4 regions of the Kistimonas scapharcae genome follow, and region 2 is predicted to be linked to each of the others. Evidence: predicted binding sites of a transcription regulator. Region 2 holds the regulator's gene; each other region holds the start of a gene.

What was found. Region 2 encodes FNR, which switches genes on or off when oxygen is low (the NO sensors DNR and NnrR bind a similar motif). Its sites were predicted from a motif close to TTGATNTANATCAA; they were not measured.
Region 1: the regulator FNR is predicted to act here: its motif matches at 2,034-2,047, upstream of ABD892_RS18185 (YfcC family protein).
Region 3: the regulator FNR is predicted to act here: its motif matches at 1,124-1,137, upstream of ABD892_RS00695 (DMSO/selenate family reductase complex A subunit).
Region 4: the regulator FNR is predicted to act here: its motif matches at 1,636-1,649, upstream of ubiU (ubiquinone anaerobic biosynthesis protein UbiU).

The regions. Positions count from the first base shown of each region.
Region 1 is NZ_BAABFL010000437.1:16,205-20,085, reverse strand. Features, by position in the region: gene allB (allantoinase AllB) at 1-465, opposite strand, end outside; gene ABD892_RS18185 (YfcC family protein) at 536-1,960, opposite strand; gene ABD892_RS18180 (hypothetical protein) at 2,187-2,816, shown strand; gene ABD892_RS18175 (YfcC family protein) at 3,055-3,881, opposite strand, start outside.
Region 2 is NZ_BAABFL010000124.1:27,143-31,023, reverse strand. Features, by position in the region: gene ABD892_RS08070 (TraR/DksA family transcriptional regulator) at 246-575, shown strand; gene ABD892_RS08065 (hypothetical protein) at 599-1,099, opposite strand; gene ABD892_RS08060 (adenine phosphoribosyltransferase) at 1,167-1,700, opposite strand; gene fnr (fumarate/nitrate reduction transcriptional regulator Fnr) at 1,724-2,482, opposite strand; gene hemN (oxygen-independent coproporphyrinogen III oxidase) at 2,662-3,881, opposite strand, start outside.
Region 3 is NZ_BAABFL010000008.1:816-4,696, forward strand. Features, by position in the region: gene ABD892_RS00690 (ankyrin repeat domain-containing protein) at 1-1,055, shown strand, start outside; gene ABD892_RS00695 (DMSO/selenate family reductase complex A subunit) at 1,284-3,728, shown strand; gene ABD892_RS00700 (DMSO/selenate family reductase complex B subunit) at 3,743-3,881, shown strand, end outside.
Region 4 is NZ_BAABFL010000472.1:20,403-24,283, forward strand. Features, by position in the region: gene menE (o-succinylbenzoate--CoA ligase) at 1-454, shown strand, start outside; gene thpR (RNA 2',3'-cyclic phosphodiesterase) at 569-1,165, shown strand; gene ABD892_RS23890 (hypothetical protein) at 1,159-1,455, opposite strand; gene ubiU (ubiquinone anaerobic biosynthesis protein UbiU) at 1,706-2,701, shown strand; gene ABD892_RS23900 (U32 family peptidase) at 2,734-3,624, shown strand; gene ubiT (ubiquinone anaerobic biosynthesis accessory factor UbiT) at 3,644-3,881, opposite strand, start outside.

The DNA.
Region 1 (3,881 bases), on a different contig from region 2:
AAACGTCTTGAACGCCACGCAACCGATATCGACCAGCTCTTCAATACGATCCAGATCATCGGCTGGCAACAACCCCCAAAGCGCGTAATCTGTGACGACCTTGCTGTTTGCAGTCTCATGCTTCAGCAAAAAGGCGTCACGTGTCGTTACTAACGGAATACTAAGGGGCATCTCTACCGTTGTCGTAACACCTCCGGCGGCCGCCTGGCAGGTGCCACTGTGGAAATCTTCACGGATATGTCCAGGACCCGGCTCCTTGAAATGCACATGGGGATCAACAACACCGGGAAACACCATCAGGTTTCTGGCATCGATGGTTTCACTTGCCGGCAGAACCACATCCGGTGCCGTGATAGCGGCAATACGCCCCTCTTTAATCGCGATATTGCCTTCTATACAGCCGGACTCAAGCACCAGGGTGCCGCCGGTAATGGCAACGTCCATCAATTCTGTGTGCGGTGACATAACAAGATCCCCCTATACAGCAACCGTGCTTACAACCGGCATCTGGACGACGCCGGTTATCAACTCAACATCAGAGGCCGAGCCCTATACCCAGGCTCTGCTGCAGCACCAGTGCAAGACTGGAGATCACCCCAAGCACCATCATCAGCGGGAAGTAGAAGCGAATCCATTTCGCGTATTCCACCTTGGCCAGTACCAGGGTGGCGACAAAGAAGCCGGAGGTCGGGAAGAAGATATCGGTCAGCTGACCACCCCAGGCGTTGGCAGAAACAATCACCTGTTGGGGGATATCCAGCAATGATGCCAGCGGTGATAACACCGGCATGGTGAGCACGGTCAGCGCTGTTGCGCCAGGCACGAGGAAGTTGAACAGGGACTGGGTCCAGAACACGCCCACAGCAGACAACGATGGTGGTGTATTGCGCAGGACATATTCGAGGTAGTATACCAGCGTATCAGTAATCACACCGCGATCCATCACCACCGCAATAGCGCTGGCCACACCGCACAACAATGCAGCGACCATCATGTCACGCATACTGGCGTTCAGGTCGTCACAAATCTGCTGGGGGCCTTTACCGGCAATCGCTGCTGCCGTCAGACCAATGAACAGGAACAGGCCACCAATCGCCTCAAATCCCAGGTTATTGATCAGGATCGCTGCAATGGCTGTCGGGAACATGATGAAGCAGGCATAACCGGCCAGAACCTGACGACGTGTCGCGTTTATTTCACCTTCCGGTTCCATCTCTGCCAGTTTCTGGCGCATGACCGTATCAGAATCCCGGCTCAGGCTCAGGTGCGGATTCGTTTTGACCTTCATGGCGTAACGCATGGTGTAGAGCACAGCCACTACCACCACGATAAGCAATACAAGGGCCCGGAATCCGGAACCGGAGAACATCTCCAGCTGGGCAATCTGTTGCCCGACACCGACAGAACCGGGGATGGTCAGACCATAAGTGAACCCCATGCAAGGCCCCAGCAGGGAGACTGCCATGGCCGTCATGCCGTCGTAACCCAGCCGGTAAAACAGGGGTAACAATATCGGGAGATACGCCAGCGAGAGTTCCGGCACCCCGATAAATGCCCCCAGGGTACTGAACAGCACCATGAGAATCGGGATGATCATGATCGCCTTGTCGCCCACGCTGTCGGCCAGCTTGTGGACGCCCAGGTCGATCAGGCCAGCGCGCTTGATCAGGCCCATTCCGCCACCGACCATGAAGGTCAGGAAGACAATGGAGGCGGCTCGCTTGAGCCCATCCGGTACGGCGGTCACCAGATCCATGAAACTGACCGGACTTTGCTCGACCCGATGGTATGAGTCCGCCACCACGAACTCCTTGACGCCATGGGCTGTCTCCACAGTCTCTCGCTCATACATACCCGCAGGGATGATGTAGGTCAGTGCCGCCATCACAAGGATGAAAATCGCCAGGACAATGTAGATGTCCGGCATCTTGAAGGATTTCCTGGGTTTCAACTCAGACATGGGACGCCCCTCGCATTGCTAACAATAAATTTTATAATTGCTAGCAAATATACGCCGGATGCCGTCCTGATCCTTGAGGTAGATCAAATAAGCGATGGATACCAACATCTTCCGTTTACATGGCTGATAGCACTGCAAGGTTCTCCGCTTATGTTTCACTTTCCTTAACAGCCTGCCAAAGTCATCAACTAAACTGATTCATACACCATTTGCCAAGGACTGCCGGATGCCACCCGTAAGGAAAACAAGTAACCATGCCCCGGTTCAGCGTTCAAAAGCCGAAGATCAGGCATTATCAGTAAATAAAAAGGCAGGCAGAACGGTTACCAATACCGGAGAACGCTTCCATCTCCTGAAAAGTCTTTGGCGGTCTATCGTTAACTTTTTTACCTGCCTGAAAAATCGACTGATTCAAAGCACAGAGCCGACGGTGTCCATCAGAATGGGTGTATTGAATAACGATACCCAAAGACACCTCAGCCAAGTCATCAATGCACTCGCCACTGGAGATTGCGAACAGTTTTTAGCGTCAACCTCAGCAGCAAGAATCGCTTTACAGCAACAGACGGGTGACAAGTACGATTTGGGACATTACATCGGAGAATTAACAAATCTGTTTGAAACCATAAAAGATGACCAGCACACCTATGATGCACTCGTTACACAATTAAGCAATTCAGCAATTAAGCAATTCAGCAATTCAGCAATTCAGCAATTCAGCAATTCAGCAATTCAGCATCCAGGCTACATAAACTGTGTGGCGTCATGGAATTCATCGGTGGAGACGTGCGCAATTGGTCACGTGAAGAAGGCATCCTTATATCACTCGCTTATGCCACGACAAGTGTGGTGGTAGAAGAGATTGTAGGTGCTGAACAGGCACAGGCGCTGTCAAAATCCTGGGGTAAATCTGTTCTCAATCAAAACATTTATCAGGAATTGTTAAGTCAGATCCGACGGCACGCTGCATGATAGACTTTTACCCCCTTGAGCTAACACAAAAACATTCTGCATTATCACTCCACACCGTTCACTGGCTGATACTTTAAAATTGGCAGGTATTCAGCCTGCCAATTAAACACTTGCTGCGACGTTTAAAATGGTCCAAGTTCAATCATCCGGGCAATCACCAGACCCATCGTAGCTGTGGTGAGAATCGCGAGGAATAATGGAAAATAGAACTTGATCCATTTCGCCAGGCTAACCTGCCCAATCACCAATATGGCAACGAAATAGCCAGATGTCGGGAACAGAATATTCGTGATGCCATCCCCCCAGTGGGTTGAAAGCACCACCACCTGCCGGGTCAACCCAACCAGGTCTGCCAGGGGAATCAGAATGGGCAGGGTAATCAGCGACTGGCCGCTGCCGGATGGGACCAGAAAGTTAAACATTGTCTGAACAAACAACATGCCGACAGCCGTAAATGCCTGGGGCAGATGCCCCACCCACTCCGCCAGGTGGAAGACGATGGTATCCATGATATTCCCGGATTCCAGAATCACTGAAACCCCACGGGCAATACCGCAGATCATGGCACCGACCAGGATTTCCCTGAAAGACTCATTAAAATTCGCACAAATTTTGTTCGGCGAGAAACCCACCAGCAGGGAGGTAATCACCGCCATCACCACAAACAGGCCAGAGATTTCATCAAAGCCCAGGGCAAACTTCAAAATGGAAGCGATCACACCCACAAACATGATCAGGGTCGCAATGCCTGCAAAACGCTGACGAGAGGTAAACGTCTCTTCACTGCTATCTGCCGCCAGCGTTTGCCGTAACTCCTGATCTACCTCGAAATTACTGCCAGACGCCGGGTTAGCCTTAACCCGTGCGGCATAGCGCATGATGTACCAGGCACACATAAACTGAACCAGGAAATAGAAAATAGCGCGGTACCAGGCGCCGGAAAACATCG
Region 2 (3,881 bases):
GGTATTCATGACCGCAAGCGTGCGCGGTTAATACATAGATTTTTCATGGCAGAAATGTCTCTGGAGATTTTCTGGCATGAAAGCCTGTGGCAGGATAGGGCTTTGCTAGACTATTTGGCTGATTGGATGGGGCGATGAGTCCGCAGTATTGATCATTCCGGCCATGATTCAGATCAACCGCGCTGACCGGTCCTCTGGCTAGAATAGGGCATGGGCGGGATCTTGTTAGCTACAGAGGGAGTCGAATGAATAAAGAATACGAAGTGTTTTGCCAGCGGCTGAAAACCCGGCAGGATGAGCTGGAGCGGCGTGTCGCCAACATTACCCGGGATGTGACCCGTAAGGCCAGTGCAGACTGGTCCGAGCAGGCCCAGGAGCGTGAAAATGACGAAGTACTGGATGCCTTGGGTAATGAGGCGGTGGCTGAATTGCGACTGATCCAGAAAGCGCTGGAGCGAATAGAGGAGGGCGATTACGGGCTTTGTACCGGGTGCGGCGGTGATATTCCAATGGCGCGCCTCGAAATCATGCCCTATACCGATCTCTGCGTGAAATGTGCGGAAAGCCAGGAATAAGCAGAGGCGGGCACTAGCTGGTGTCAGGCCGCGACTGTCTTGCCGAGGATAAGTTGGTTGTAGTGTTCGACAAACACTTCCGGTGAGTGACTGTTTTCGCTCTGGTAATGTTGTTGCCAGAGGGTAGCAAGCTGTTGTGGGTCATTGGCGACTGTCGGGTCGTCACACATTGGGGCGGCGCTCAGGTACACCATCCAGGCAATGGCGGTTGCATAGGAGAGGTTGGTGGCGAGTTCTGCGTGTGGGTGTAGCAGAAATTCCCGTTGGCTGGCCAGCCCCCTGACCTTGCTGGCCAGTTCGTGTTGATTGTAGAGAAAGGTGTCCCAGATTCTGCGATGGGTTGCCGGGCTGATCTGGTAAATGCCGAGTGAGGTATGATTGGCAAGGTGAAGGTGGGAGCCGAGCCCGGATTCGACGGCTGCTGTTCCCAGAAGCAGGTTTTCTGCTAATGGTGAGCGCATGTCGAGATGGTCTAACGTGGGTTGGACGACATACTCCCTGAATTCGTCTGCGCAGATTCCCATGGTCTTCAGGCTTCCCTGCCTTAAAGGTTCTATAAACGGGGAATCGGCGGTAATGCCAATAGCTTGATCAATAGCTGCAAAGGCTGAAGCTGGGGATGCCTTCCGAGTCGAGGCGTTTAGACCCGCCTAGTGCTGGAAGGTCAATGATGGCAGTGGCTTCGACAGGTTCAGCGCCCAGTCGGCGGCACAGTTTGGCTGCGGCGCAAAGGGTTCCGCCGGTAGCAATCAGGTCATCGGCTAACAGCAGGCGATCGCCCTTTTTCAGTGCGTCTGTGTGCACTTCGAGGGCGGCAGAGCCGTACTCCAGTGCATACTCTTCGCGAATCACATCATAGGGCAGTTTGCCAGGCTTTCTAAAAATGACCAGTGGCAGTCCCAGTTTGCAGGCCAGTGGAGAGCCAACCAGAAAGCCGCGAGCGTCCAGTGCGCCGATATGGGTGATATCCCTCTCGCGATAGCGCTCGGCCAGGGTGTTGATGATCATTTCTGTCCCTTTCGGGGACTGGAATAGCGGCGTGATATCGCGAAATGTCACGCCGGGTTCAGGCCAGTTAGGTATGGCCCGAATCAGGGAGTGGAGCAGTTGCTGGTCAAAAACCATCAGAGCGTGAGTCCTGCGCTGCGTTACTGAATGTTGACAATGTCCTGGTGTTCAACAAGCTTGCCACCGGCCAGGGCGCACAACTCCATGGCGTTGGTGATCTCAATCTCTTTGCCGTTGGCGTTGATCAGGCCGTTTTTCTGGAAACGGGTGAACACACGGCTGACGGTTTCGACCGCCAGACCCAAGTAGTTGCCCATTTCATTGCGGGACATCGACAGGCGGAAAGATTGTGATGAAAAGCCACGACGACGGAACCGGCTGGCCAGGTTGATCAGGAATGTGGCGATCCGTTCGTCCGCGTTTTTCTTCGACAGCAGCAGTTTCATCTGCTGATCTTCGCGAATTTTACGACACATGACGCGCATCAGTTGACGACGCAGCTCCGGATAGTCGTCGGAGAGCTTTTCCAGACGATCAAACGGGATCTCGCAGACCATCGTGGTTTCAATCGCTTGGGCAGACACCGGATAAGCTTCTGTATCGAGACCGCTCAGTCCCACCAGTTCACTGGGCAGGTAAAAGCCCGTGATCTGTTCTTCACCTTCGTTGGTGGCCGTGTAGGTTTTCAGTGCGCCGGAGCGTACTGCATAGACACTGTGAAAAGGATCGCCTTCAAGGAACAGGTGCTCGCCTTTTTTCAGCGGACGTCCTCGCTTGATGATCCTGTCGAGTTCATCAATATCTTCAATTTTAAGCGCCAGTGGCAGGCAGAGCTGACTCAGGCTGCAGTCTCTGCAGGCCACATGAGTCACTTGCCGCACATTCAGCTTGGACACCATACAGAAGAACCCCTGTGAACCGGTGGGTGTAAAAGTCGTTGCGGCCGTATTGTAGGGGATTCTCCTGACAAGTTTAAGACTGTGAGGATACGTATCTGAATGTTTCATGAAAAAAAGCCGGTTTCAATGTCAGAAAAAGGCGTGAAACCGGCGTTCTTTCAGGGCTTAAGGCGAGAGGGCTAGATAACCCGTGAGAAGCGCTGGACTTCTGCCACCTGCTGATAGACGTCGAACTGCATGCAGATATTGCGTATCAACAGTCTGCCGCGGGGTTCGACGACAATGCTTTGGCTGTCCATCCGGATCAGTCCATCGGCAGCCATGGTGCTCAGTTTCTTGAGGGCATCTGCGAAATAGTCTTGGAAGTGAATGCCGAACGTTTCTTCAATGGGTTTGATATCCAGTCGGAAGTGACAAATCAACTGATTGATAACGGCACTGCGGATACGGTCATCCTCATTCATCAATAAACCGCGACGAATGGCCAGTTTGCCGTTATTGACCCGGCTGGCGTATTCCTCCATGTTTGCGTGGTTCTGTGCGTAAACGTTGCCAACGCGGCTGATCGAAGAAACGCCCATGCCAATGAGGTCGCACTGGCTGTGTGTCGTGTATCCCTGGAAATTTCTGTGCAGGGTGCCTCCTTCCTGGGCAAGAGCCAGATCGTCATCGGGCAGGGCAAAGTGATCCATACCGATATACACATAACCGGCATCCAGCAGGCGCGTGATCGTGTTTTCAAGAATAGTCAGTTTTTCCTGTGGACTGGGCAGGTCTTCGCTGTTGATGCGCCGCTGAGGCATGAAGCGGTTGGGCATGTGAGCATAGTTGAAGACAGACAGTCGATCAGGGCGAATTTCAATCACTTTATCAACGGTTTCCATGAAGCTGGCGCAGCTCTGGAAGGGCAGACCATAGATGAGGTCGATGTTAATGGACTTAAATGTCAGTGCTCGGGCAGCATCAATAACATCGCGGGTTTCTTCTTCACTCTGAACCCGGTTGACAGCCTGCTGCACGGTGGGGTTGAAATCCTGCACGCCGATACTGATCCGGTTGAAACCGAGCGAGCGCAGGTGGCCAATGGTGCTCCAGTCCGCCTCCCGGGGGTCAAGTTCTATGGAGTAATCGCCAAAATCACCGCTGACCAGGTTGAAGTGTTTGGCGGTTTTATCCATCAGCGCCTGCATCTGGGTCGGGTTCAGGAAGGTTGGCGTGCCGCCGCCCCAGTGAAGTTGTTCAACGGTCTGGTTGTGTCCCATCAGGGCAGACTGCATTTCAATTTCATGGAACAGTGTCTGCAGATAGGGCTCAGCATGTTCGCGGCGTTTGGTGACGACCTTGTTGCAACCGCAGTAGTAGCAGACCCGGGCGCAAAACGGAATGTGGAAGTAGAGTG
Region 3 (3,881 bases), on a different contig from region 2:
CGCACGATGACTTTACCTATATGTTAGGGATGGCCACAAAACGATTCAGCAACACTGTTTTAAGACACATAATCCATCGCAACATCACATCACTCGATCAGCCTCTTTATGCTGGCGCTCGCTCGCCCCTTTTATATGCAATCGACTTCAATAATACAGAAGCGGCCATGATGCTTATTGAAGCCAATGCTGACATAGAAGCTGAACACGAAAAGACTGTATCATTCCCCCTCAAAGCAGCTGCATATCACAACAATATCCATGTCACAAAAGCACTTATAGACAAAGGAGCAAAAGTCAACAAATCGATCACCATGACCCCAGCATTACTGAAATATCTTAAAGAAAATTATCACGATGGGGTCACCCCTACAGATTTTATCTTCTATGACCCCCCCAATCTTCCAGAAGACTATACATATTCAACACCTCTTTGGGCTGCAACCGCTAAAAACCATGAGGATATCGTTTCATTATTGCTGAATGCAGGAGCTAACCCAAACCATGGCGGAGAAAGCACGCTGTTTGCCATTGAGAAAAACACCTCAATCAATATAGCTGCAATGCTGATAGAGGCCGGCGCTTCTTTCACTAGAAAAGCCTACGGAACGGACGATATATTTTCCAGAGCTTTCACTAGAAAAGCCGGCGGAACGGACCATATATTATCCAGAGCTTACTATAAACAACACACTCCTCTTTGTGCTTTGCTTTTAAACTTGGGCATTTCACCAAATACAATCGATGAACATAGATGGGCGATACTTGATAATAAATATTTAGAGAAAGACCAGTGTCGTCAAAGAAAACAATATCAAGGTGTTTTCAGACTTTTTAATCAATGGCTCAAATTTCCAAACATATCCCCAAATGATATGTCATTAGCAGACAGGTGCCGATTTATTTGCCGAAAACAGATGGGAAAACGCGTCATGAATTTATACTGTGTACACTCCCCCATTGCGCTTGATGTTTTTAAAAAATATTCGCCACCAAAGCCTGGAACACCACCGGGCATTATGGATTACCTAGCTTACCATACAGAAATCCTTTAAATCTGAAGTGATAGAGCAAACAAGAGTCATATGCATTTTAAGGTTTAATGATGTAACACTTCACCTCTTTGCCACAGGTCAAAATCCCCTGACTTTCTTACGGGTATCATGCGCAGTGGAATGAACTGATATCCGCCCCTTTGCTACAACAAATCACTGCGGACATTCCTGATTGACTTGAAACTTTCTGAAAAGCCCGTTCTTCCCTGAGAGCAATCCATAGACTGCATGAAGAATTTACTGGACAAGGTGCTTCTGTCCCCCTTGAAGCGCCGTAATTTTATGAAATGGGGCGCCGCTGCCGGCAGCGCTGCCATTGTCGCGGGCAACAGCCTGCCGCTGCGCGCGCTGGCCAACACACCAGAGACCACCCCTGCGGAAAAACGCGAAGCGGTGCGTTCCGTCTGGTCTGCCTGCACGGTGAACTGCGGTTCCCGTTGCGCCCTGCGCCACCAGGTCAAGGACGGTGTTATTGTCGCGACCCATACCGACAACACCGGTGACGACGAATACGGCAACCACCAGGTGCGCGCCTGCCTGCGCGGTCGCTCCTTCCGCCGCCGGGTCTACAACCCGGATCGTCTGAAGTACCCCATGAAGCGGGTCGGCAACCGTGGCGAAGGCAAGTTCGAACGTATCAGCTGGGATGAAGCGTTTGACACCATCGCGGACAATCTCAAGCGCATCAAGCAGCAGTATGGCAACGAAGCCATCTACCTGAACTACTGCACCGGTACGCTGGGTGGCACCGTCTCCAAATCCTGGCCACCGGCGGCTACACCTATCGCCCGCCTGATGAACTGCTGGGGCGGTTACCTGAACCACTTTGGTGACTACAGTACCGCACAGATCACCGTTGGCCTGCCTTACCTGTTCGGTGGCAGCTGGGTCGGTAGCAACTGCTCGTCTGATATCGTCAACACCAAGCTGATCGTCAACTTCGGTAATAACCCGGCAGAAACCCGCATGAGTGGCGGCGGTGTCGTTTACCAGATGACTGAAGCCCGTGCTCGCAGCAATGCCCGGATGATCACTTTCGATCCGCGCATGACGGATTCCGTGCTGAGCGGCAATGATGAATGGGTACCCCTGCGCCCCGGTACTGATGCCGCCCTCGTAGCCGGTATGGCCTGGGTCATGATCACCGAAAACCTGGTGGACAAAGCATTCATCGACCGTTACACCATCGGTTACGACGAAGACAGCCTGCCAGCGTCTGCACCGAAGGGTTCCTCCTGGGTTTCCTACATCCTCGGTAACGGCCCGGATGGCACCGCCAAGACCCCGGCATGGGCTGCGCGTATCACTGCAGTACCCGAGAAAACCATCATTCGCCTGGCCCGTGAGATCGCCAGCACCAAACCCTGTAACGTCATGCAGGGCTGGGGCGTTCAACGCACCACCAACGGCGAACAGGCCAGCCGCGCCATCTGCATGCTGGCGATCATGACCGGCAACGTCGGCATTCCCGGCGGCGGCACCGGCGCCCGTGAAGGCAGCTGGGGCATTCCGTTCGCCAGCTTCCCGACCCTGAGCAATCCGGTCACCACGTCCATCCCCATGTTCCTGTGGACCGACGCTATCCATCGCCACGACGAGATGACCGCCCTGACCGACGGAATCCGTGGTGCTGACCGTCTGAAGGCGCCGATCAAGTTCATCTGGAACTACGCCGGCAACTGCATCATTAACCAGCACGCCGACACCAACCGCACCCACGAAATCCTGCAGGATGACACAAAGTGCGAAATGATCGTGGTCATCGAAAACCACATGACGGCCAGCGCCCGTTATGCGGACATCCTGCTGCCTGACCTGACTGCAGCAGAACAGCCGGACTTCTCCACCAACGGCAGCTGCGGCAACATGGGTTACGCCATTTTCTGTGACACTGCCGTCGAGCCGCTGCACGAATGCCGCTCGGTCTATGACATGTGTACCGGTGTCGCCAAGCGACTGGGCGTGGAAGCTCAGTACACTGAAGGTCGCGACCAGGAAGCCTGGCTGCGCTTTATCTATGCCGAGTCCCGGAAGATCAACCCGGAACTGCCGGATTTCGACACCTTCCGCAAAATGGGTATCGTCAAACAGACCAACCCGGGAGAACCACACGTCGAATACCGTGCATTCCGCGAGAACCCGGAAGCCAATCCGCTGGCGACTCCGTCCGGCAAGATCGAGATCTACTCCGAACAGCTGGCCCAGATTGCCGCAACCTGGACGCTCAAAGACGGCGACATCATCCGACCACTGCCGGAATATGCATCTTCCTGGGAAGGTCACGAAGCGCCTCACAGCAAGCAGTATCCGCTGCAGATGTTCGGCTACCACTACAAGGCACGCACCCACTCCACCTACGGCAACGTAGATGTATTACGTGACGCCAACCGTCAGGAAGTCTGGCTCAACCCCATCGACGCCCAGGCACGCGGCATTAACGACGGTGACATGCTGCAAGTCTGGAACGACCGCGGTGAAATCCGTGTGGCCGCCAAGGTCACCGAGCGGATCATGCCCGGCGTTGTCGCCATGGGCCAGGGCAGCTGGTACGCCCCGGACCGCAACGGCATCGACCGTGGCGCCTGTATGAACACCCTGACTACCCAACGTCCTTCACCGCTGGCCAAGGGCAACCCCCAGCATTCCAATCTGGTGGAAATTGCCAAGGCATGACGGAGAACTGAACCATGACCCAATACGGATTCTATATCGATACCACCCGGTGTACCGGGTGCAAAACCTGTGAGCTGTCGTGCAAGGACGACAATGATCTGGATATCGGGGTGAACTGGCGTCGTATTTATGAATACGGTGGCGGCAGCTGGG
Region 4 (3,881 bases), on a different contig from region 2:
AGAGGTGCTCTTCAAAGGGTATTACCAATGTGGTGGACAATGTGATCTGCCCCTTGATGAGGGCTGGTTCGCTACGGGGGATCTCGGTTTTTTTACTGATGACGGGCAGTTGGTAGTGACCGGAAGACGAGACAGCATGTTTATTTCTGGCGGAGAAAATATTCAGCCGGAAGAGATTGAGAAAGCGTTGCTGGCGCTGCCTGGTGTTCGTCAGGCTATTGTGGTGCCGGTTTCTGACCGGGAATTTGGACAGCGGCCAGTAGCCTTTGTTGACAGCAATATCCCGGATGATAATTTGAATTGTTTACGTTCAGGACTTGCGTTGCGCCTTGTGCGCTTTAAAATGCCAGAATGGATATATCCATGGCCTGCAGAAGCGATAAATGGTGGACTGAAAGTCAATCGACGTTTTTTTTATGCACTGGCAGAGAGTTGGCATGTGCATCAGCAGTAACTTTACGTCAATGGTTCAGGGCTGGTCTGCAGGCAAAAAACTATAAATGTGTATCAGCTGTTATTGATAGCCCGTTAGCACTGGGGCGGCTGATCCGATCAGGCGGTTTACGATATGAAAGCAGGGAATTCCGGCAAGGTACGGGCGTTTATTGCCTACCGTTTGCCTCTGGATGTTTCTGCAGCACTCTATAAAAAGGCCCGTCACCATGTTGGTGAGGATCTGGTCGAGACGCTGCGCTGGGTGGCACCACAGGATTATCATCTGACACTGCGCTTTCTCGGCAGTTGTACGGAAGATCAGTTACAGCAGATCTCCCATGGGCTTCATGAAGCCCTGCAGGATGTCGACGGCTTTCGTTGCATGACCGGAGAGGTCAACTACTTTCCTTCCACAAATCTTCCGCGCGTCATGGCGCTGATGGTGCACTCGGGCAAAGTGATGGAAAGGCTTTACACATTATGTGACGAACTGGCCGTTGCTGCGGGTATCCCGAGTCAGTCCCGCCACTTCAGACCGCATGTCACTTTGGCAAGATTCCCGGCGGATACGCACCGTCTCTCCATGTCTGTCTGGCGCCTGCCGGGTTTCCATTTGACCGTCAAGGATATTGTCTTGATTCGTAGTGACCTGTCACCCGAAGGTGCGCGTTATTCAGAAATCGAGACCTTTCCTTTGGAGTCAGTCCTGAAGACGGCCGTCGCTCAATAAGCGACGGCTGCTGCAGAGTATTCGGTGTCGAGATCAACTCGCCAGGGCAGTCTGTATTGTTGCATGGCCTGAAGCAGTTGATCTTCACTCATGGTTCTGAAACGGGTGGTGAGCAATGTGCGTTGAATCAATGCCAGCTCCCGTTCGCTCAGCTGGCCGATTTCTGTGTGTTCGAAGATGCCTTCCTGCATCAGGCTCTCACGCCATGTACGGCTTTCTGTGGATGCCATGACATGTTCCGCTAGACGGCCGGAAAGTTCGTCGACGTTGAATAGCTTTCTTGATCCCATGGTTGGCTCCTTGCTCTCTCTTTCGGTACGTTTCTTTGACTTTAATCGCGGATGCGGCGTATTGGTGTAGCCGTTATGTTCCTCTTTGTTTCCTCTTGTTACAGCGCGCAGATTCCGTTATCAAAGCTTAAGCAATTGATATGCCACTCTTTTGGTTGTCAGTGTTTGGATTCCCAGTGCTTGATGGGGATCAAGGTTTCTGCCGGGATAGCCCGCTACCATGCTTCGCTTAAGAAGAATGGAGTGAAACATGGAGCTGGTTTGCCCTGCCGGTAGTCTGCCGGCCCTCAAGGCGGCCGTTGATAACGGTGCGGATGCGGTTTACATCGGTTTTCGTGACGACACCAATGCCCGTCACTTTGCCGGATTGAATTTCAATGAAAGCAAGGCCGTCAAGGCGCTTGACTACGCCAGGATGAAAGGGGTGAAGATCCTGGTGGCCATCAATACTTATCCGCAACCTGCTGGCTGGTCGCGCTGGCAACGTGCCGTTGATATGGCGGCGGATTTGAATGTGCATGCTGTGATTGCAGCCGACATGGGGGTGCTCTCCTATGCACGGGATCGCCACCCGGATCTTGGGTTGCATCTGTCAGTACAGGCGTCGTCCACCAACCTTGCCAGCCTGTCGTTTTATCAGCAGCGATTCGGTATCAAGCGCGCCGTATTGCCCAGGGTGCTTTCAGTCAAGCAGGTGGCGGCACTGGCGGAGAAGAGCCCTGTTGAGCTGGAAGTCTTTGCTTTCGGTAGCTTATGTATCATGTCGGAGGGGCGTTGCTACCTGTCATCTTACCTGACGGCGGAATCGCCCAATACAGTCGGGGCCTGCTCACCTGCACGCTTTGTACGCTGGTCAGAAACGCCAGCAGGTCTGGAGTCACGGTTGAATGATGTCCTTATTGACCGTTACCAGGACGGTGAAAATGCCGGCTATCCCACCCTTTGCAAAGGACGCTTTTCGGTGCAGGGCAAGACCTGTCATGCACTGGAAACGCCCACGAGCCTGAATACACTGTCGTTAATCCCGGAATTGACCCGAATGGGTGTTTCTGCCGTGAAGATTGAAGGCCGTCAGCGCAGTCCCGCCTATACCGCTGAAGTGACCCGTGTCTGGCGTGAGGCGCTGGACAGTTATCGGCATAACCCCGGCGGCTATCAGCCCAGGGATGAGTGGATGCGATCACTCGCTCATCTGTCAGAAGGTAGTCAGACAACACTGGGTGCCTATCAGCGAGCCTGGCAGTAATGCCCCTTCAATCACACGGTCAAGGATCTGTCATGGAAATTACATTGGGGCCGGTACTGGCTTTCTGGAAAAAGCAGGACGTACTGGATTTTTACCGCGAAGCAGAAGACTGGCCGGTGGATCGTATCTACCTGGGGGAAACGGTCTGTGCCAAGCGTCGCGAACTGCGTCTGGATGACTGGTTGACGATTGCCCGCAATTTGAAGGTGGCAGGGAAGGAGGTGGTGCTTTCGACACTGACGTTGTTGGAAGCGGCGTCGGAACTCGCGTCACTGCGAAAAATCTGCGGTAATGGCGAGTTTCTGGTTGAGGCCAACGATGTCGGGGCAATACAGCTGCTTTCTGAGGCCTGCGTACCCTTTGTGGCGGGGCCCGCAATCAATATTTATAACGCCTATACGCTGCGTGAGATGGTTAATGCCGGTATGCAGCGTTGGGTGATGCCGGTTGAGTTGTCCGGTGAGGCGTTGACTGCCATTCTTGCCCAGTCCGATGCATTGGGTATCAGGGAAAAATTCACAACGGAAGTCTTTAGTTATGGCTATCTGCCGCTGGCTTGGTCAGCCCGCTGTTTTACTGCCAGGGCGTATGACCTGCCCAAGGACGACTGTCAGTTCCGTTGTCTTGATCATCCGGACGGGTTGGCTGTCTTCAGCCAGGAAGGGGAGCGTTTGTTTACCCTGAATGGTATACAGACCCAGTCAGGCCTGTGCAGTAACTTGTTGCCGCAATGGCAAAATATGGCAGAGATTGGCGTGGACGCCATGCGTATTTCCCCAAGAGAAACCGGTACCGGGGAGCTGGTGCAGAAACTCCGCGAATCCATGACCTCCGAATCGTCGGAGCAGTTACCGCTGCAGTCCGTTGATCAATGTAACGGTTACTGGTTTTGTCTAGCGGGGATGAACAGCACCTTGTCCTGACAAGGTGCTGTTACGGTCGTTAGCTGGCCAGTGCTACCAGGCGGTCACTGGTCTGAAGCAGTTGCCTAACCAGCTGGGGAAGCTGGTCAAGGTCAATGCTGTCGAGCATGTTCTTGATAGCCAGCCCCAGTTCCGTATTGCCTTCAATCACCAGTCGTCGCTGGAAAAACAGCGTATCAGGGTCTTCCCGGCGTGACGCTAGCGCCAGAAAGGCGGTGCTGTTACCGCGAATAGTGACATCGCAGGGTCGCGGTGAG